3 regions of the Algoriphagus sp. NBT04N3 genome follow, and region 3 is predicted to be linked to each of the others. Evidence: riboswitches for the same ligand, from Rfam matches in the RefSeq annotation. Region 3 holds a riboswitch; each other region holds the start of a gene.
What was found. Region 3 has a riboswitch for S-adenosylmethionine ahead of GYM62_RS01650 (PLP-dependent aspartate aminotransferase family protein). Riboswitches for the same ligand answer to the same signal wherever they lie in the genome.

Region 1 (7,157 bases), 1.2 Mb from region 3:
TGTGGAAAATGATGATAAAAAACTCCAGCAAAGGCCTTTGATGGGCTTAACAATCTTGGAAGGTTTATCTTACGAGGACGGAATTTGGAAGGGAGGAAAGATTTATGACCCAAAATCAGGGAATACCTATTCTTGCGAAATCAGGATGAAATCAAAAGATGTTTTAGAGGTGAAAGGATACATGGGCTTTTCTTGGATTGATAGAACCGTGGAGTGGACTAGACTAAAAGAATTAAATCAAAAGAAGTAGAGTCGAGGATCCCTCGACTCCTCGTTCAATATAAAGTCGCAATTTCTGTCAGGTTGAGCGGAATCGAAGCCCTACTTAGCAATATTCCTGAGAATTATCCTTTGGTCTAGCTATCAATGACAGATTCTGATTCCTGTCAGGCTGAGCGGAGTCGAAGCCTAATTTTTCTCCAAGTAGAAAGACTGAAGCAAATAACTCAATTGATCAAACTCAATCAAAAAAGCATCATGGCCGGCTGTTGATTGAATTTCCTTATAGGTCCCGCGTTTAACATGTTTGGAGATAAACTGGGATTCTTCCGGTAAAAACAGCAAATCACTATTTACCCCAACAGTCAAAACCCTTGCTTCGATTTTTTGCAAAGCGGATTCCAAACCTCCTCTGCCTCTCCCCAAGTCTTGACTATCCATACTCTTGGAAAGAACCCAATAGGACAAAGCGTTAAATCTTTTAGCTAGTTTTTGACCTTGATAGCGGAGGTAAGAAGAGGCTTTAAAGTGATCTAGTCTGTGATCATTATCCAATTGCTTTTTCTGCAAATCAGAGGGATGCCTATAACTCAGCATTGCAATCGCACGAGCCGTTTCCAGACCTTTGAGACCTGCAAATTCACTTTTTTCTCCCCAGGTACAGTCTGATTCTATAGCCATTCTTTGAGTTTCATTAAATCCGATCACCCAAGGAGAAGATTTGGCTGTAGAAGCCAAAACTACTAAGTTTTCAAGCTTATTTCCTAAAGAATAAGCCCATTCCAAAGCTACCTGTCCTCCCAAGGAACCACCGATTAAGGTGTGAATTTTTTCAAGCTTGAGATGACTTCTAAGCCTTTCCAGAGAATTAGCTAAATCTCTTGGAGTAATGTGAGGAAACTCATAATAATAGGGTTCTCTGCTTTGTGGGTTGATGCTTAAGGGATTGGTTGAACCGTAATTTGAACCCAATAAGTTGGCGCAGATTATGAAATGGTCTGAAGGATCAAAGAATTTATCTTCCCCGATAAGCCCACTCCACCAATCAGTCACATTGGAGTCTCCTGTTAATGCATGAACCACCCAGACTACATTAGATTTGTCTGAATTCAAATTGCCGTAGGTTGTGTAAGCAAGCTCAAACTCCGAAAGATATTCCCCTGACTCTAAAGCCAGGGGTTTGGTAGACTGAAATAATTCCAAAGACATGGTAATCGATGCGTATTGACTAGTAAGGTTCATTTTTTAATTAAATCGAATCAAAGGCTTGTTGAAGGTCCGACTTGATATCTTCGATGTGCTCTATTCCCAATGAGATTCTCAACAGGGTAGGAGTAACTCCCGCAGCTTTTTGTTCCTCCTCAGAAAGTTGCTGATGCGTAGTGGCTGAAGGTTGGATTATTAAGGTCTTTGCATCACCTACATTCGCTAGGTGAGAGATCAATTTCAGAGAATTGATTACAGCAGATGTCTGCTCTTTATTTCCTTTAATTTCAAAGCTCAAAACACCTCCATAGCCATTTTTCAGATATTTCTTTGCTAGCTGATGATAGGGAGAAGATTCAAGACCGGGGTAATTTACTTTCTGAACTTTTGGGTGAGATTCAAGCCATTTTGCCAATGCTAGAGCATTATCTACAGTTCTTTGTACTCTCAGGGAAAGTGTCTCCAAACCTTGTAATAACAAGAATGAATTAAATGGGCTTAATGCCGGTCCGAAATCCCGGAGGCCTTCTACTCTTGCCCTAATGGCAAATGCTATATTGGGAAGTCCCAGTGGATTATTTTCTCCAAATACTTCCCAGAAATTCAATCCATGATAACCTTCTGATGGCTCGGAGAATTGAGGAAACTTGCCATTCCCCCAGTTATAGTTGCCAGCATCCACAATGATTCCTCCAATGGAGGTTCCATGCCCACCAATCCATTTGGTAGCAGAGGAAGTAACCACATTGGCGCCGTGAGCAATTGGATTAAATAAATAACCTCCAGCTCCGAAAGTATTATCTACTATTAGAGGGATATCATGTTTTTTGGCAACTGCCGCGATTGCATCAAAATCAGGAATATTAAATTCAGGATTACCAATTGTTTCCAAGTAAATTGCCTTGGTCTTTTGATCTATTAGTTTTTCAAAAGCCTCAGGGTTATCTCCTTTTGCAAATCTTGCTTCTATCCCAATTCTTTTGAAAGCAACTTTAAATTGATTGTAAGTTCCACCATATAAGAAAGAAGTCGAAACGAAGTTTTCACCTGCCTGCAGAATATTATTCAATGCAAGAAATTGTGCTGCCTGGCCTGATGCAGTAGCTACAGCTGCAACACCACCTTCCAGAGCTGCCAATCTTTTTTCAAAAACATCGGTGGTAGGATTCATAATCCTGGTGTAGATGTTTCCAAATTCTTTCAACCCAAATAGATTGGCTCCATGCTCTGCGGAATTGAAGGTGTATGAGGTGGTTTGATAAATAGGGACGGCCCTTGCATTCGTTGAAGGGTCAGGTTCTTGTCCAGCATGAAGCTGAAGGGTCTCAAATCTGTAAGTAGACATAAGTAATAGGGTTTAAAGGGTTTTAAATAAAAACTGTAATCCAGGATTAGGCAAAGCAGAATCCTTAAAGCATAAATGCTCTGAAAGAAAAAAGGGAAGTAACCTGAAGTAGGGGGGAATATCCTTTAATCATATTGCAGAGAATTTATAGTTCCAATTGAGACCTTCTCAATCGGCAGGAATTGGCACCTTTCCGACGTTACGGAAGGTTGCCAGAGGGTCATAGAGCCTGTCTCTTACCTCTTCTTTATAAATCCTAGCACCTTAAAAAGTGAAAGGATGATGCAAATAAAAATGAAGAATCTCAGAATTCAAAGAGATTCCTCAATTCGAATCAAATTAATGTAAGTGTTTCAATTGATCTTGATTGTAACGGAAAATAGGATTAATGTTTTCAAAATCAGGTTTAATATTGATTAACTCCTTCACCAATCCATCCTTTAACCCATAGGCCCAACCATGAATCTCAGGTGCCTTCCTTTCCATCCATGCTCTTTGTACGATGGAGGTTTTAATCAAATCTTGGCATTGTTCGATTACATTGTATTCAACCAACTTATTTACTTTTTCACTATGGTCCTCAATGGAATCAAGTTCTTCTTGATTATTGAAATAGACTTCCTTTATATTTCTCAACCACTTATTGATCAATCCAAGGTGAAAATTTGAAATTGCCGCTTCCACACCTCCGCATCCATAATGTCCGCATACAATGATGTGTTCCACCTGAAGGACCTCAACGGCATATTGAAGAACTGAAAGCAAATTTAGATCAGTGTGCACTACCATATTGGCAATATTTCTATGCACGAAAATTTCTCCAGGGTCTGTTCCCGTGATTTCATTGGCAGGAACTCGGCTGTCAGAGCATCCAATCCATAGGAACTTGGGCCTTTGCTGAGTAGCATTTCTTGAAAAGTATTCATGATCCAACTCTGTCTTTTCTTCGGACCAAGCTTTATTTTGTAATAAGAGTTTCTCGTACTGGTTCATGATTCTTTCAATTTATAATTAAATCCTTCAATGGTAATGGTGATATTTTTATCAGTAGAAGTCTCAATGAAATCATTTAAAACCTCCTGTATATCATGATCTATAAATCTGGCCCTTGTAGCATTTAAGACGACATCACTTCCATTTGGAATTTCAGCCAAATGCCTCATCAAAGGGGCTTTATTCAGAAATGAAACGTCCTTTTGCAGCTTAACCAAATACATTCCATCCAATTCAGTCACTGAAACTGACTTTTGATAATTGGTTCGAATAACGAAAAAGATTCCAAATATCATCCCAATCCCGATGCCTATTAGCAAATCGGTAAAGAGGATGGCACTGATGGTGACCATAAATGGAATAAACTGATTCATGCCTTTTTCATACTCGTGAACAAAGACTGATGGCTTTGCCAGTTTATATCCAACAAAGAAAAGTACAGCAGCCAAACAGCTTAAGGGTATCAAATTAAGTAATTCGGCGATACCAATGACTAATACTAGCAAAAGTATCCCATGGCAAATGGCAGAAAGCTTTGTTTTAGCCCCTGAGGTAATATTGGCAGTAGTACGTACAATCACAGCTGTCACAGGAAGACCACCTATTAATCCTGAAAGGGTATTACCTGCACCTTGTGCAACAAGCTCTCGGGAAGAAGGGGAAAGCCTTTTTTGTGGGTCCATTTTATCACCTGCCTCCAAGCTTAAAAGAGTTTCTATACTAGCGATCACAGCTACTGTTACTGCTATAAGCCAGAAATCAAGTGAGCCTATCATTCCAAAATCAGGAAAGGTGACCAAACTACTCAAATCTGAAAGTTGATCTACATCCGGTATAGATACTAAGTGCTCTTCATCTAATTTCCATGATGGCCTAATTATTCCATATAACTGATTGATTAAAATCCCTGCTATTACAGCCCACAAGGCTCCAGGTACTAAACCGAAAATTTTATGGTTTTTGATCTTAGGCTTCTCAAAAAAGATAATTAGTCCCAAAGCAACTAGAACAATTGGAATCGCTCCGGGACTGAAATATTGTATGGCATACCAGATTTCTGAAAATGTATTTTGCTCATCCATTTGACGAAAAGCAAGATCTCCCATTAAATCTTTGTCCCAGCCTAATGCATGTGGAATTTGCTTTAGGATCAAAATTAAGCCAATAGCGGTTAGCATTCCTTTGATTACTGAGTGGGGAAAATAATATCCTAAAACTCCAGCCTTTAAAAATCCCAAAATCAGCTGGATTAACCCTGCCATTACTACTGCTGCAAGAAAAAGTTCGAAGGTACCCAAAGATGAAATTGCATCTAAAACGATCACAGTCAATCCTGCTGCGGGACCACTGACACTGACATGAGATCCAGACAATGAACCCACCACAATACCTCCAATAATTCCGGCAATCAAACCAGACATAGGGGGGGCTCCACTGGCTACAGCTATACCTAAACATAAGGGTAATGCAACCAGAAAGACGACCAAACTGGCTTTTAAATCAGCGGAAAGGGTGGAACCAAAATAATTGGTTTTCATGGTGATGGGTTTGTCTAAAGTTTATAAATTTTCTTTATAACAAAAATAAATTTTACTAAAAAAAGAAAAACCCTAACAAATATTCTGTCACACTACGACAAAAGTTTCTTGTATGCTTCGTCTATTTTTTCAAAGTTAAATTGTGCTACTGCTTTTTCATTTTTCTCTTGAATCTCGGTCAGATTCAAATTCCCGATACTCCCTTCATGAACATGATTTAGTGAGTTTTGATCAGGGCTAAAATCTCCTTTTTCTATATCCAAGCCTACTTTTTTATAAGCATCTCTGAAAGGCATTCCTTTCAACACTAAATCATTGACTACCTCTACAGAAAACAAATGCTTATAGAATTCATCTTTCAAAATTCCTGATTGAACTTTAATGGACTTCAGCATGAAGGTAGTCATTTCCAGACAGGATTGAAGTGAAGCTATTGCAGGAAAAATCTCCTCTTTTAATAGCTGTAAATCCCGATGATAACCGGTGGTAGAGTTGGTCAGTAGGAGGGAAACAGTATTGGGAACGGCCTGAATTTGATTGGTTTTAGCGCGAATGAGTTCAAAAACATCCGGGTTCTTTTTATGGGGCATGATACTGGATCCTGTTGTCAAATCATCCGGAAAGGAAATAAAACCAAAATGCTGATTCATAAAAATACACACATCATCAGCCATGCGGTTTAAAGTTCCTGCCATACCTGCCATAGCAAAGGCTAAGGTTCTTTCAGTTTTTCCGCGACTGTTTTGAGCATTGATCACATTGTGATGAAGGTCCGCAAATCCCAATAGCTCTGAAGTCATAGTTCGGTCTAAGGGAAAACTCGAACCATAACCTGCTGCAGAGCCTAAAGGGTTTTTATTGCACAGATCAAATGCTGCTTTCATCAAACTCAAGTCCTCACTGATACCTTCAGCAAATGAACTAAACCATAAACCAAAGCTGGAAGGCATAGCCAGTTGCGTATGAGTGTAGCCAGGCATTAAATCGGATTGATGCTTTTTAGAAAGGGAAAGTAAAAGCTCAGATAATTCAGCGCTCGCCTCGACCAAATCCCGGATAGCAGCCCTATAGTATAGTTTCAAATCCACCAAAACCTGATCGTTTCGGCTTCTCCCTGAATGTAGCTTTTTTCCTACATCACCATAGCGCTCAGTCAATAAAAATTCTACCTGAGAATGAACATCTTCAACTCCGGCTTCAATTTTGAATTTACCTTTCTCGATCTCAAAATATATTTCTTTAAGTCCCTGCTGAAGCGTGGTATTTTCTTCCTCAGTCAAAAGTCCAATTTTCTGGAGCATAGCAGCGTGTGCCATAGATCCCAAAACATCAAAAGGAGCGAGGATACTATCAAATTCAGGATCTCTTCCAATGGTAAAGGATTCTACTTCTTTTTTGCTTCCAGTGGCTTTTTGCCAAATTTTCATGTGCTTATGGTTTGATGTATTTGTCAATCAATTTTAAATAAATTTCCAATTATGCCCATACGATTAAGGATTGGAAAGATGTTTCAATGATTAGTTCAGTTTGACAAATTGGATGTTTTTAATTCTGCGTATTTTTCTAAAATCAGGATATAATCCAAGATTCCCTTTTCAATCTCTTGTATGTAAATAAATTCATCAGCGGTGTGAGATCTAGCAGAATCCCCAGGTCCAATTTTGATGGAAGGATAGGGGATTAAGGCCTGATCTGAAAGCGTTGGGCTGCCGTAGGTGTCCATACCTAGTTTGATTCCAACTGTCAGTATGGGATGTTTTTGAGGAACCTTAGAGCTTTGAAGTCGGAGAGATCTAGGCTTGAGTTCTGCATTGAGATTCTCCTTTAATTCTTCCAATGCCTCTTCTAAAGTATAA
Region 2 (7,157 bases), 1.5 Mb from region 3:
AAGAAAAAGCGGAGCAGGCGTCTTTGATAAAATCCCAGTTTCTTTCTGTGATGAGCCATGAAATCCGGACACCAATGAACGCAGTCATTGGTTTGGCTCATTTTCTTTTGGAGGATGATCCTAAACCTGATCAGTTAGAAAACCTTAAAACACTACAGTTTTCTGCTGAAAGCCTGATGGCCCTGATCAATGATATTTTGGATTACAATAAGATTGATTCAGGGAAAATAGAGTTGGAGGAGATGCCTTTTGATTTAAAGAATTTCATTCAGCGAATTGTGCATTCTCATAGTTTTCAGGCTACAGAAAAATCTCTGTATGTGATTTCCGAAATTGATGAAGCACTTCCTAAAAGTATCTTAGCAGACTCTGTTCGATTGGGTCAAATCGTCAATAATTTGGTTTCCAATTCGATTAAATTCACCGAAAAAGGCGGTGTAAAAATAATTCTCAAATCCGAGGGAATCGATAGAGAAGGAAAAGCCATAGTCAAATTTAGATTTGAGGATACTGGAATTGGAATTCCAGAAGAAAAGGTCTCCACTATTTTCGAAGCATTTACACAGGCCTCTTCAGAGACTACTAGAAAGTATGGAGGCACAGGCTTGGGATTGGCTATTGTAAAACGCCTGGTGGAATTATATCAAGGGGATATTACCTATTCTCCAAATCTAGGTGGTGGAAGTGTCTTTGAATTTGTGATTCACTTGAAGCCTTTTGAAGAGAGGGCGAACAATGGTTCAGCTGAGGATAAGCCTCAAATCAAATCTCTGATGGGGGCTTCTATACTAGTTGCGGAAGACAACATGGTCAACCAGATTTTGATCCAGAAATTTTTGAAAAAATGGAATACCGGAAATGTGGTTGTGGCTTCTGATGGGCAAGAGGCTCTGGAATTTTTTGAGAAGGAACATTTTGATTTAATTCTATTGGATTTGCAAATGCCAATTTATGACGGCTTTACAGTTGCCAAGAAAATCAGGTCTATGGCAGATCTGGTAAAAAGTAAAGTTCCTATGCTTGCATTGACCGCTACCTCTTTACATGAAGTAAAAGAACAGTTAATGGAAGTAGGTGTAAACGACTATGTGGCCAAACCATTTACTCCGGAAAATCTCTACGAGAAATTGTTGAAATTTCTTCGTCCCAAAGAAAGGGTCTAAGACATCTTTAGCATTAATTTTGCCTAAAGGCTGTGGGTTATTTATTTACAGCCGAAATTTTCCTTACTCATGTCCCTTTTTTTTAGAATAAGCATTGCAATAGTTTTCTTCTTTGGTTCTGGCTATGCTTTTTCTCAGCAACTTCTATCCAAGCGAACCACACTGTATACCGTGGTAGGTACCAGTGGAGCCAAATTGAATCAATTTGACCAAATGCTGGAAGATAGAGGTTTAACAGGCTTGAGAAATAGATATAGAACCTTAGGATTAGGCTATCAAAGCAGAATAAATGATTTCGTGATTGGGCTTGAGCTTTATCACAATCGTGGTGCAAACAGTGATTTGGATGGCTTTAAATTGGGGTACCGGACTTCCAGAGTTTTACTCAATGTGGGATATGCTTTTACCGAGGAATCCAAATTTCAGCTAATACACTACATGTCTTTGGGTATGGGTTATTTGAATTTTCAAATGCTTCCATCCGAAAGGCCTTCCAGTTTGGAAGAGTTTCTGGCTGACCCAAAGCAGGGATTTATTATTCGTGAAAATGATATCCAAAAAGGATCAAAATACTATGGGAACTTTTTAACAGAAATAGGCTTCCATATGACCTACGACTTTGATCTTCCCGGCAGGAGAGAAGCACTTTCCATCATTGCGAAAGCAGGATACGCATTTAGCCCATTTGAAGGAAAATGGGAGCTAAATGGGATGTCTTTCGATAATGCTCAAAGTGGTGCATTTCTTAGACTAGGAGCAGGTATTTCCATTCCAGATAGAAACTTCTTTTATAAAGATGCCTCAATTGGGCTTCACCTGATTTCTGGGGTTCATTTCACAAGTCCAGATACTTTTAATGAGGTTTTGGAAGAAGCTGGCTATGATCCCTTAGATGGCAGGCCTTCCAATTTGGGGATTAAGATTAAAGGTGAATCCGAACGCATGCTTTATGGAGTAGACGTTTATAACTTAGCCATGAATGGTAGTGCAAGCGAGACACAATCTCATTCTCTCAACAGTTTGAGAGTGTATGGAAATTTGGGATATAAAGTTATTCAATACAAAAATTTTGGATTTGGAGCTTTGGCCGGATTGGGCTTTGGAAATATACGATACACCTTAGCGCAGAGAAATAAGCCGGACTTTCCAGAATTATTTGAGCGGAGAAAGTTTGACGGGTATTTGAGAAATTCTGGTTTGATGGGTAAACCCGAAGTGTTTTTAGAGTATGGAATTCCAATGACCAAAAGGAAGTTGGTTGACCTTGTGTTTACCGCATCTGCCGGATATGAACTTGCATTGGCAAATTATAGACTAGGTGAGTTGGATATGGCTTCTTACATGTCAGCCCCTTATTTGACTTTTGGAATAGGGGTAAGACCTTAAATTTTAGAGTAATCGCATTTTCACTTGCCGAATCTTAAAAAAAGAGGGCGAAAAGTTTTAAAAATCCAACGATAGCGGTGTTTTATTGCCAAATAGCTAGTACATTTGAGTTGCTTATCGAGAAAGACCGAGGGAAGGGCCCTACGACGTCTTAGCAACCTGTAATCAAGGTGCTAACTCCCGTTCCGGAAATGCCGGAAAAAGATGAGCGGAAAAGTATTTTTACTTTGCTCCGTGGTTTTGCTCGATTAGCTTTTTAAACTTAATAGAATGATGCAAAATAGAACGGAAACCCTGCTTCAGGCAATTCAAGATAGGATCTTAATCCTTGATGGAGCTATGGGTACCATGATTCAAAGATACCAGTTAACAGAAGAGGATTTCCGCACCGAAAGTCTCAAAAACCACCCAAAATCTCTAAAGGGAAATAATGATTTACTTTCTCTTAGTAGACCAGATATTATCAAGGCAATTCATGCTGAATATCTTGGGGTTGGAGCGGATATCATTGAGACCAATACTTTCTCAGGCACCAGTATAGCTCAGGCTGATTATGATTTATCCCATTTAGCATATGAGATCAATTTTCAATCTGCAAAATTAGCCAGAGAAGTTGCTGAAGAATTTACTTCTCAAAATCCTCAAAAACCAAGATTTGTAGCAGGAGCCATGGGCCCCACCAATAGAACCGCATCCATTTCTCCGGACGTGAATGATCCGGGATATAGGGCAATAAATTTTGATCAACTGGCGGAAGCTTATGCCGAGCAAGTGAGAGGATTACTGGACGGAGGTTCAGATATTTTATTAGTGGAAACAATATTCGATACTTTGAATGCAAAAGCAGCGCTGTATGCAATTCAAGAGGTGTTTGAAGAAAGAAATATACCATTAGACCCGCTTGAGGGAGGTATTCCTATCATGATCTCTGGAACTATCACCGATGCCTCAGGAAGAACTCTTTCAGGGCAAACTACAGAGGCTTTTCTGATTTCCGTATCGCATGTTCCTCTACTTTCAGTAGGATTAAACTGCGCTTTAGGTGCCAAAGAGTTAAGACCTTATTTGAAAGTTTTGGCAAACAAAGCCCCATTTTTTGTATCAGCCTATCCCAATGCGGGCTTGCCTAATGAATTTGGTGCGTATGATCAAAATGCACAGGAGATGGCCGCACAAGTCAAAGAGTTTTTGCAGGAAGGCATGTTGAATATTTTGGGAGGTTGCTGCGGAACCACCCCAGACCATATCCGGGAATTGGCAAAACTAGCGGATGGTTTTGAGCCAAGAAAAATCGGAAAAAAGGAATTAGCGGAAAATGAAGATTGAGGAGCAGGCAATGAATGACTATTTGAAATTATCAGGCCTTGAGCCTTTAGTATTTACACCCAACCTGAATTTTGTCAACATTGGAGAAAGAACCAATGTGACAGGCTCCAAGAAATTTGCCCGTTTGATTTTGAATGGGAATTATGATGAGGCCTTGGAGGTAGCATTAGATCAGGTACGTGGAGGAGCTCAGGTTCTGGACGTTTGTATGGATGAAGGAATGCTGGATGGAGAAGCGGCAATGGTTAAGTTTTTGAACCTAATCGCTTCAGAACCCGAAATCAGCCGAATTCCTATAATGATTGACAGTTCCAAGTGGAGTATCATTTTGGCTGGTTTGAAGTGCGTTCAGGGCAAAGGAATTGTAAATTCGATATCTCTCAAAAACGGGGAGGAAGAATTCATCCATCAAGCCAAAACCATCAAGAAATTTGGAGCCGCGGTAGTAGTAATGGCATTCGACGAAAAAGGTCAGGCGGATACCTATGAGAGGAGAATTCAGATTTGTGAGCGGAGTTATAGGATTTTGGTGGATAGGGTACGATTTAATCCTCAGGACATCATTTTTGATCCCAATATATTCCCGGTTGCAACAGGGATGGAAGAGCATAGAAAGAATGCATTAGACTTCTTCCTTGCTACCAAATGGATCAAAGAAAATCTGCCCGGAGCAAAAGTAAGTGGCGGGGTTAGTAATGTATCTTTTTCATTTAGAGGAAATGACCGAGTGAGAGAAGCTATGCATGCAGCTTTTCTTTATCATGCGATTCATCATGGAATGGATATGGGTATCGTCAACCCTACCATGCTGGAAGTCTATGATGATATTCCTAAAGACTTATTGGAGCGGGTTGAGGATGTCTTTTTTGATAGAAAAGAAGATGCTACCGAAAGGCTCTTGGAGTTTGCAGACACTGTCAAATCTTCTGGCAAAAAAGAGGTAGTGAATGAAGCTTGGCGTTCTGATCCTGTGGCAAAGCGAATTGAGCATGCCTTGGTAAAAGGTATTCTCGATTTTATTATTGAAGATACGGAGGAAGCCAGACAGCTACTTCAAAACCCATTGAAAGTCATTGAAGGCCCATTAATGGACGGGATGAATGTGGTTGGAGATCTTTTTGGGGAAGGCAAGATGTTTTTGCCCCAGGTGGTGAAGTCTGCCAGAGTGATGAAAAAGGCTGTAGCCTATCTTGAGCCATTCATGCCACTGCCGGAAGAAGGTCAAGAGGACAGTTCCCTGAAGAAAATTTTGCTGGCAACAGTTAAAGGGGATGTGCATGATATCGGTAAAAATATCGTAGGAGTCGTGTTGGCTTGTAATAGCTATCAAATCATTGATTTGGGAGTGATGGTAGATGCCCAAAAGATAATTGATGAAGCGATTAAAAATAAAGTTGATATTATAGGATTGAGTGGATTGATTACTCCTTCTTTGGATGAAATGGTCAATGTGGCATCAGAAATGGAGCGCCAGGGATTGAAAATTCCTTTGCTGATAGGTGGGGCCACTACTTCCAGAATTCATACTGCTGTAAAAATTGATCCTGTGTATTCCGGAACGGTGATCCATGTAACTGATGCAAGTAAGTCTGTGCCTATTGCGGGTGAATCCATTTCTGAGGAGACTAGGGATCAATATCATCTAGATATCAAGGAAACTTACAAGCGATTGAGAGAAGAGCATGAGGCCAAACAATCCGCCAAACAATTGATTTCCTATTCAGAGGCTATGGAAAATCCTGTGGAAATTGATTGGACTGCTTTTGAACCTATTGAACCGAAGGTTTTGGGAACCCAAATTTTGGATGATTTGGATTTAAATGAAATCCGAAAATATATTGACTGGACCCCATTCTTCAGTACATGGATGTTAAGCGGGAAGTATCCTAAAATTCTTGAAGATCCAGTCGTGGGTAGCGAAGCAAAAAAGCTTTTCAATGATGCCCAAAGAATGTTGGATCAGTTGATTGATGAAAAATGGTTGACTGCAAAAGGTGTTTTTGGACTGTTTCCTGTTCAGAGAAAAGGAGATGATGCGGTTGTATTCAGTCCTGAAAAGAAAGGTTTGACTCTGGGTCAATTTCACTTTTTGAGACAGCAAGGTAAAAAAGGAAAAGGGGTTCCAAACCGTTCTTTAGCTGATTACCTGCATCCCGAAAAGGTGGATTACATGGGTTGTTTTGCAGTAACTTCTGGATTGGGAATGGAGTCTAAATTGGCAGAATTTCAAAAAGCCGGGGATGATTACAATGATATTTTGTTTAAGGCCTTAGCGGATAGATTGGCAGAAGCAGCAGCCGAGTATTTACATGAGCAAGTCCGAAAAAACTATTGGGGCTATGCGCCTGAGGAGAATTTGGAAAACGATTCCTTGATCCGAGAAGAATATACAGGAATCCGACCTGCACCCGGCTATCCAGCCTGTCCAGAGCATTCTGAAAAGGAAACTATCGCCAGCCTATTGGAAATGGAAAAAGCCATTGGAATCACTTTGACTTCAAGTTATGCCATGTATCCGACTAGTTCTGTTTCAGGGTTTTATTTTGCCCATCCAGATGCGAAGTATTTCGGCTTAGGAAAAATCGCCCAAGATCAAGTGGAGAGTTATGCGAAGAGAAAAGGCATCAGCCTAGAAGATGCCGAAAGATTATTATCACCCAATTTGGCCTATACGCCTGCTAAATTACTTGTGAATCAGACTGTATGAAGATTACCGAACACCTGAAAAACGCGAAATCTACGCTGTTTTCTTTTGAGATTTTACCGCCATTGAAGGGACAAAGTTTGAAAGAATTGTTGGAAGGAATCGCTCCTTTGATGGACTTTAAGCCCCCCTTTGTTGATGTGACTTATCATCGTGAGGAGTTTATTTATAAAAAGCATCCCAACGGCCTGTTGGAAAAGATCAGTACCAAAAAGCGGCCGGGAACGGTTGGAATCTGTGCAGCAATTATGAATAGATTTCAGGTAGATGCTGTTCCTCACTTGCTCTGTGGAGGTTTTACCCGAGAAGAAACTGAAAATGCACTGATAGACCTCAATTTCATCGGGGTGGAAAATGTATTGGCTTTAAGAGGCGATGCACCCAAAACTGAAGGAAGATTTGTTCCAGAAAATGACGGCCATCATTTTGCCAGTGAGTTGGTAGAGCAGATTATCCGAATGAATCAGGGGAAATATTTGCATGAAGAAACAGAAACCAGTTTCCATACTGATTTCTGTGTAGGAGTTGCAGGCTATCCTGAAAAGCATTTTGAGGCGCCTTCCATGAAATTTGATTTG
Region 3 (7,157 bases):
CTTTCAAGAAAAAGAGATCTTAAGATTTCAGCCGGCTTTTGGAAGCAGTGACTTTAAACTGGTCGACATGAATAGAGATGGTTTAATGGATATAGTTTTAGTAAATGGTGATAATGCCGATCTTTCCCCAATTCTAAAAAATTATCATGGCATAAGAATTTTTTTGAATCAAGGAGCTTTTCGATTCTCGGAAGAATGGTTTTATCCCATGTATGGAGCAAGTGGCGTTGAAGTTGCCGATTTTGATCAAGATGGAGATTTAGATATTGTTGCTATTTCATTTTTTCCAGATAAAGCCCAAGAGCCAAGGCAGGATTTGGTTTATTTCCAAAATAATGGAGGAATGAAATTTAAGCCGTACACAACTCAACTTGATTTTAAAGCGAACCTTTTGGTGGTATCCAGTGGAGACATTGATCAAGATGGAGATTTGGATATTTTGGCTGGAACATTTGATTTTGATGATCTATATACCCCTGCCAATAAAAAATGGAAGCCAATTTTATTGTTGAAAAATAAAATTAGGGATTAGGTGTATTAAACAGAATAATAAATTATAATATATCTTTTCTTCAATATTGAGTTTTAAATTTCATGAAATTTCAGTATCTTATTAATTCATCTAAAATTCTTTCGACTATGGTAAAAAGTTTTCAAGGAGTAAGGGAAGTAGAACCAAAGAAGTCTCCTATTGATCAGATTTTGGTTAAAGATCATATGAGTACCAATCTTGTGACATTCGGGCCGAATGACACCATTGATAAGGTAATGGAAGTTTTGACTAAGAAAAAAATTTCCGGAGCGCCTGTGGTCGATGAGTCTGGAGCTCTGGTTGGAATTATATCTGAGGTGGACTGTCTTCGGGAAATAATCAAAGGAAAATATACCAATACCCCTGGGTTTCCCGGAAAGGTAAGTGAGTATATGACCCGAGATGTGATTACCCTAACTCCTGATTTATCATTATTTGATGCTGCAGGAAAATTTTTAGAACTAAAAATTAGAAGATTTCCTGTTTTGAAGGATGGAAGGTTAATAGGTCAAATAAGTCTTTCAGATGTGATTCGTGCTTTTCCTAAACTCAAATATACAACCTGGTAGATATGTAAAAAGGTTGTCGAGAGACAACCTTTTTATTTTTACTTTCTACTAAGATCCAAGGCTCTTTCTACATCAGCAATAATATCTTCGTGATGCTCTAATCCAACAGAAAGGCGAATCAATCCATTGCTTATACCCACTCTTTCTCTCTCCTCCTCCGAAAGCTTGCTGTGGGTGGTAGACGCAGGATGGGTGATGATGCTTCTGCTGTCTCCCAAATTGGCAGTAACTGAAATCATTTTCAGTTCATCGATAAAGCCTTGGGCTCTTTCTCCTCCTCCCTTAAGGTCTAAAGTGATGATTCCTCCACCTTGACTCATTTGCTTTACTGCCAAATCATATTGAGGATGAGATTTTAAGAACGGGTATTTTACTGCATTGAGTTGGGAATTACCTTCAAAGTATTTAGCAACTTTTAGCGCATTGCTGCAATGTCTATCCATTCTAACTCCCAATGTTTCCATGCTTTTGGATAGTATCCAGGCATTGAAAGGAGATATGGCTGGTCCAGTGTGACGCGTGAAAAATTGAACCTCCTTGATTAAATCCTGTGTACCAAGTATTAGGCCTCCCAAAACTCTTCCCTGTCCATCTATATACTTCGTAGCTGAATGGGTAACTATATGTGCCCCCCACTTGGCTGGCTGTTGGAGATAGGGAGTTGCAAAACAATTGTCGACTACTAAAATTAGATTATGTGCTTTAGCAAAATTTCCAGCCCATTCCAAGTCAATAATCTCCAGTCCTGGATTGGATGGAGTTTCTATGAATAGCATTTTGGTATTGGGTTGTACAAGCTTTTCCCAATTCAAATAATCCGAGATATCTCCGTAGGTAGAGGTAATTCCCCATTTCGGGAACACTCTCGTCAATAACTGGTGGGTTGACCCAAAAAGAGATCGGGCAGCTAACACATGATCGCCTTGCTGTAAAAGTGATGCTATACTTCCAAACATGGCTGCCATCCCGGAAGCGGTTGCTATTCCATCCTCCGTGCCTTCAGCAGCGCAGACTTTTTCAATCAAGTCTGAGGAGTTAGGGTTGGCATATCTGGAGTAAATATTGCCCTCAATTTCGTCTGCAAATGTTGCTCTTGCTTCCTCTGCAGAATCGAAAGTAAAGCTGGAAGTCAAATAAATAGGAGAGGAATGTTCCTTTTGATTGGACTTGGAAGGGTTGATCCTGATGGAATTGGTCTCGAAATGTTGACTCATAGTCTAAATAGATTTAAGGTTTTTCAGTAAACCGATAGATCTACCCGAGTCAGATTCGAACTAAAAAGGAATAAGGATGAGTTAATGCCAATTTATAGTTCCCGCTTCGGGTAGGATTTGGCACCTTTCCTGAATTAATCGGGATGGTTGCCAGAGGGTCTCAGAGCCTAGTCTCTCGCCTCTTCTTTATAAATCAGTTGCCTGAAGTGCTACAAATAAATAGGGTAGGGCATTCAAATCCAAATAAAAAAATCAATCATTGTATTGGGTCATAGTTTGGGCTATTCCAATGGTACAAAAACCCAAAACCATGTCAATGGCCTTATCCATGATTTCCGGAAGTTGATCAAATTCTTCCTGCTTGAATTTGCCTAACACATAGTCAGCCTGACGTCCTTTCGGGAAATCGTCACCTATACCCATTCTAAGCCTAGGATAATCCTGTCCTCCGGTCAAAGCTTCAATATTTTTCAAACCATTATGACCTGCAGCACTTCCTTTGGCTCTCATTCTGAGTTTCCCAAAAGGAATCGCTACCTCATCGACTAAGACCAGAATATTTTCTTTGGGAATTGAGAGCTCCTTCATCCAATAGTTTACTGCCTTACCACTGAGATTCATGTAAGTAGTGGGTTTGATAAGATGGATTGTTCGTCCTTTGTGTTTGAATTCGGACTTAAATGCGAGCCGGCCACTTTCCCATTTGGCATCGTATTGATCCGCCAGTCGATCTATTGTCAGAAATCCAATATTATGTCGAGTCAGCTCATATTCAGGGCCTATGTTGCCCAAGCCTACTATTAGATATTTCATGATTCAAATTTGGCTTAAAAATAAAAAATCCTGCCTTTGAGGGGCAGGATTTTAAGAAATGCTCTATGAATTATTCTTCGCCTTTCTTGCCTCTCAATGCTCTTGGGATACCGATGGTAACTACAGAAACATTTGGGCTGGTAAGGATTTCAAATCCTTCTGGCTTCAATTCACTCACTTTGAATGATTTTCCAAGATCCAAGTTGGAAATATCAACTTCAATGAAATCAGGGAAGTTGTTTGCCAAACCTTTTACTTTCAAAGATCTGGTTTTCATTTCCAATTTACCCCCTTTCGCTAAGCCTGGAGAGCTTCCTACAACTTTCACAGGGATTTCAAATTTGATATCTCTGTCTTCAGTGTAAGCCATGAAGTCTACGTGAAGCAATGCATCACTTACTGGGTGGAATTGAGCATCTTTCAATACTGCCTTTACGATAGTACCTTCGATATTTAACTCTACCAAGTGAACTTCCGGAGTGTAAATCAAGTCACGGAAAAGGATAATCGGACTGTAGAAGTGAATTTGCTCAGGGATACCTGGTCCGTAAACCACACAAGGTACGTTACCTGATTCTCTGATCTCATTCAAACTTTGATTGTCGAGATTTGCTCTTTTAAACCCTATAATCTCAATCGTTTTCATATGTATTTTATTTAAAATTGGTTCTTAGATAAATAAAGAACTGATGGAAGTATTACCTGTCACTGCATGAATTGCTTTGGCGAATAGGTCTGCTACTGTCAGTACTCTGATTTTGGATGATTTTTGCTTCAAAGGAATGGTATCAGTGATTACCAATTCATCCAAAACAGAATTCTCGATGTTTTCATAAGCTTTTCCTGACAGGACACCATGTGTTACAATGGCTCTCACAGATTTAGCTCCTTTTGCCATGATGATTTCTCCGGCCTTACAAAGCGTTCCCGCTGTATCAACCAAATCATCTACCAAAATCACATCCTTTCCTTCTACATCCCCGATTACCTGCATAGAGGCAATCTCGTTGGCTCTTTTTCTGTGCTTATCACAGACTACCATTTCTACTTCAAAATGCTTGGCATAAGCCCTTGCTCTGGCTACACCGCCCATATCCGGAGCTGCGAAAATCATATCCGGAAGGTTGAGCATGCTCAAATAGGGTGCAAAGATAGCTGATCCATTCAAATGATCCAATGGTATATCAAAAAATCCCTGAATTTGACCGGCATGCAGATCGCAAGTCACAATTCTGTCAGCTCCAGCCGAGGTAAGCATATTTGCAATCAACTTGGCAGCAATAGAAACTCTTGGCCTATCTTTTCTGTCTTGCCTTGCATACCCGAAGTAAGGGATCACTGCCACCACCTTGTAAGCACTTGCTCTTTTGGCAGCGTCTATCATCAAACAAAGCTCTAGGATATTATCGCTCGGAGGAGTGGTGCTTTGGATGACAAAGACGGTACAACCTCGAATTGACTCATTAAAGCTTGGGGACATTTCCCCATCGCTAAATTTGGAGAGCGTGATGTCTCCCAGTTTTTTACCATAATTCTTGGCGATTTTTTCAGCGAGATTTTGAGTGTTGGACCCTGCAAATATTTTTACCTCAGATATCATGAAGTCTTGGTTTTAAGGAGGAAGTTTTGATAAGGATTTCATTGCAAAAGTAATAATTTTTGATGGGTTGGGAAGTTGGGATAGCTTTAATCCGAATATTATTTTGATAAGTGGGGCGGAAGGTAATCTCTCTTAAACTCCGATCCTGTAAAAATTAGACGAATGAGCGACTTTCTCCTGAGTAGCTCTCTTTTTAATCTTATTTTAGAGCAAAATACATTGTCCACCAATCTGAAATTTATGAGAAGTAAAATTACCCTTTGGGGTTTGCTGTTTTCATTCTTGATCATTCAAGTTCATGCCCAGCAGGTCCCAACTCCCAAATCACATTTTGGCTTTGAAATCGGGGACGATTACAAATTGGCAAATTTCAGCCAAACAGAAGCCTATTTTAAAAAAGTAGCAGATGCCTCTGATCGAGTGCAAATGACAAGTATTGGAAAAACGGAATTTGGCAGAGAGCAACCCATGCTTATTGTTACAGCTCCAAAGAATTTTCCTCAGCTTGCCAGGTATAAAGAAATTTCTCAAAAACTTGCTCATGCTGAAATTACCAGAGAGGAAGCTGAAGCATTAATCTCAGATGGTAAGCCCGTGGTTTGGATCGATGGTGGACTTCATGCCAATGAGGTGGTGGGCCCCCATCAATTAATTCAAACACTCTATGAACTAGCATCCAGAAATGATGAGGAAACTCTCAAAATTTTGGATGAAGTGATTATTCTTTTGGTGCATGCCAACCCTGATGGAATGGAAATCATGTCGGATTGGTATATGAGAAAAGAAGACCCAACAAAAAGAGATCAGAACATACCTGTTCTCTATCAAAAATATGTAGGGCATGACAATAACCGTGATTTTTACATGAATAATATGTCTGAGGCGACTAATATGTCACTTCAGCAATATGTGGAATGGATTCCTCAAATTATTTACAATCACCATCAGTCAGGTCCTGCAGGGACAGTCGTAGCAGGACCACCTTACCGAGATCCTTTCAACCATGTTTTTGATCCGCTAATTATTACCAGCTTAGATGCTCTGGGGGCTGCTATGATTAATCGTTTGCATCAGGAAGACAGACCAGGATATACCAGATTGGATGGATCAGTGTTCTCTACTTGGTGGAATGGTGGTTTGAGAACTACCCCTTACTATCATAATCAAATCGGAATTTTGACTGAAATTATTGGAAACCCTACACCATCTGAGGTTCCTCTGGTGCCTGAAAGGCTAATTCCAAATAACGGAACACCTTACCCAATTACGCCTAGAGAATGGCATTTTAAGTCTTCCATAGAGTATTCAGTGTCCTTGAATTATGCGATTCTAAATCATGCTGTTAGACATGGTGATGAACTTTTGAGAAATATTTATCTGATGGGCAGAAGATCCATTGAGAAAGGTCAAAAAGATACTTGGACTTTATATCCAAAAAACGCACAGGCCATAGAAGACGCTTTTGAAAAAGCCAGAAAAGAAGGCAAAGCAAAAAGGCCTACAGGTTGGAGATCTGGCTTGCCGGTTGAATTTTATGAACAAGTATATCAGGATCCTGCCAGAAAAGATCCTTATGGCTATATTCTTCCGGCAGACCAGGCCGATTTTCCTACTGCCATTAAGTTTTTAAATGCATTGATTAAATCAGGAATAAGAGTCGAAAAGGCAACTGCTGATTTTTCAGTGAATGGGAAATCCTACCCTGCTGGCTCTTATATTGTAAAGACGGATCAGGCCTTTAGACCGCATGTTTTAGATATGTTTGAGCCACAAGATCATCCAAATGACTTCCTGTATCCTGGAGGTCCTCCAATTAGGCCTTATGATGCTGCTGGTTGGACATTGGCATTTCAGATGGGTTCGGAGATTGATAGGATCATGCAAGACTTTGATGGGCCATTTGAGCAAGTCCCTTACGGACAAATTCAAACTCCGCCAGCCAAGCCGCTAGCAAATGGATCTGGTTATCTAATCGATATCAAAGGGAATAATGCATTCATGGCAGTCAATGATTTGCTGAAGGCAAAAGTAAAAGTGTACAGGACACAGCAGGAAGTAAATGGTTTGCCTGCGGGATCCTTTTATGTTGGTTCGGGAGGTAAAAAGATTTTGGAAAAAGCAGCTCAAGAATATGGAGTCTATGCCAAGCCAGCGTCCATGCCTAAAGGAGCGACAGAAATCAAGCCTGCTAGAATTGGGCTATACGATTATTATGGGGGTTCAATGCCTTCCGGTTGGGTTAGATGGATGTTGGAGCAATTCCATTTTGATTATAAGCAAGTCTTCCCTCTTGAAATTGATCAGGGCAATCTTAAAGACAAGTATGATGTGCTATTATTTATCGGTCCGGGCATACCTTCTGTAGGAAGCAGAGGTGGTGGCAGATCTCAGCCGGATTCTTCTGAAATTGATCCTCAATACCACCACAT

Region 1: another riboswitch for S-adenosylmethionine. It lies ahead of GYM62_RS06920 (O-acetylhomoserine aminocarboxypropyltransferase/cysteine synthase family protein); the one in region 3 lies ahead of GYM62_RS01650 (PLP-dependent aspartate aminotransferase family protein).
Region 2: another riboswitch for S-adenosylmethionine. It lies ahead of GYM62_RS08305 (homocysteine S-methyltransferase family protein); the one in region 3 lies ahead of GYM62_RS01650 (PLP-dependent aspartate aminotransferase family protein).

Annotation. Positions count from the first base shown of each region.
Region 1 is NZ_CP048415.1:1,609,124-1,616,280, forward strand. Features, by position in the region: gene GYM62_RS06910 (DUF2147 domain-containing protein) at 1-250, shown strand, start outside; gene metX (homoserine O-acetyltransferase) at 409-1,461, opposite strand; gene GYM62_RS06920 (O-acetylhomoserine aminocarboxypropyltransferase/cysteine synthase family protein) at 1,469-2,770, opposite strand; SAM riboswitch class I at 2,913-3,026, opposite strand; gene can (carbonate dehydratase) at 3,110-3,763, opposite strand; gene GYM62_RS06930 (SulP family inorganic anion transporter) at 3,760-5,301, opposite strand; gene argH (argininosuccinate lyase) at 5,394-6,728, opposite strand; gene GYM62_RS06940 (M20 family metallo-hydrolase) at 6,824-7,157, opposite strand, start outside.
Region 2 is NZ_CP048415.1:1,900,938-1,908,094, reverse strand. Features, by position in the region: gene GYM62_RS08315 (PAS domain S-box protein) at 1-1,163, shown strand, start outside; gene GYM62_RS08310 (hypothetical protein) at 1,233-2,549, shown strand; SAM riboswitch class I at 2,661-2,760, shown strand; gene GYM62_RS08305 (homocysteine S-methyltransferase family protein) at 2,823-3,875, shown strand; gene metH (methionine synthase) at 3,865-6,582, shown strand; gene metF (methylenetetrahydrofolate reductase [NAD(P)H]) at 6,579-7,157, shown strand, end outside.
Region 3 is NZ_CP048415.1:360,361-367,517, forward strand. Features, by position in the region: gene GYM62_RS01640 (VCBS repeat-containing protein) at 1-532, shown strand, start outside; gene GYM62_RS01645 (CBS domain-containing protein) at 640-1,101, shown strand; gene GYM62_RS01650 (PLP-dependent aspartate aminotransferase family protein) at 1,140-2,315, opposite strand; SAM riboswitch class I at 2,405-2,510, opposite strand; gene pth (aminoacyl-tRNA hydrolase) at 2,568-3,128, opposite strand; gene GYM62_RS01660 (50S ribosomal protein L25/general stress protein Ctc) at 3,199-3,774, opposite strand; gene GYM62_RS01665 (ribose-phosphate pyrophosphokinase) at 3,799-4,725, opposite strand; gene GYM62_RS01670 (M14 metallopeptidase family protein) at 4,969-7,157, shown strand, end outside.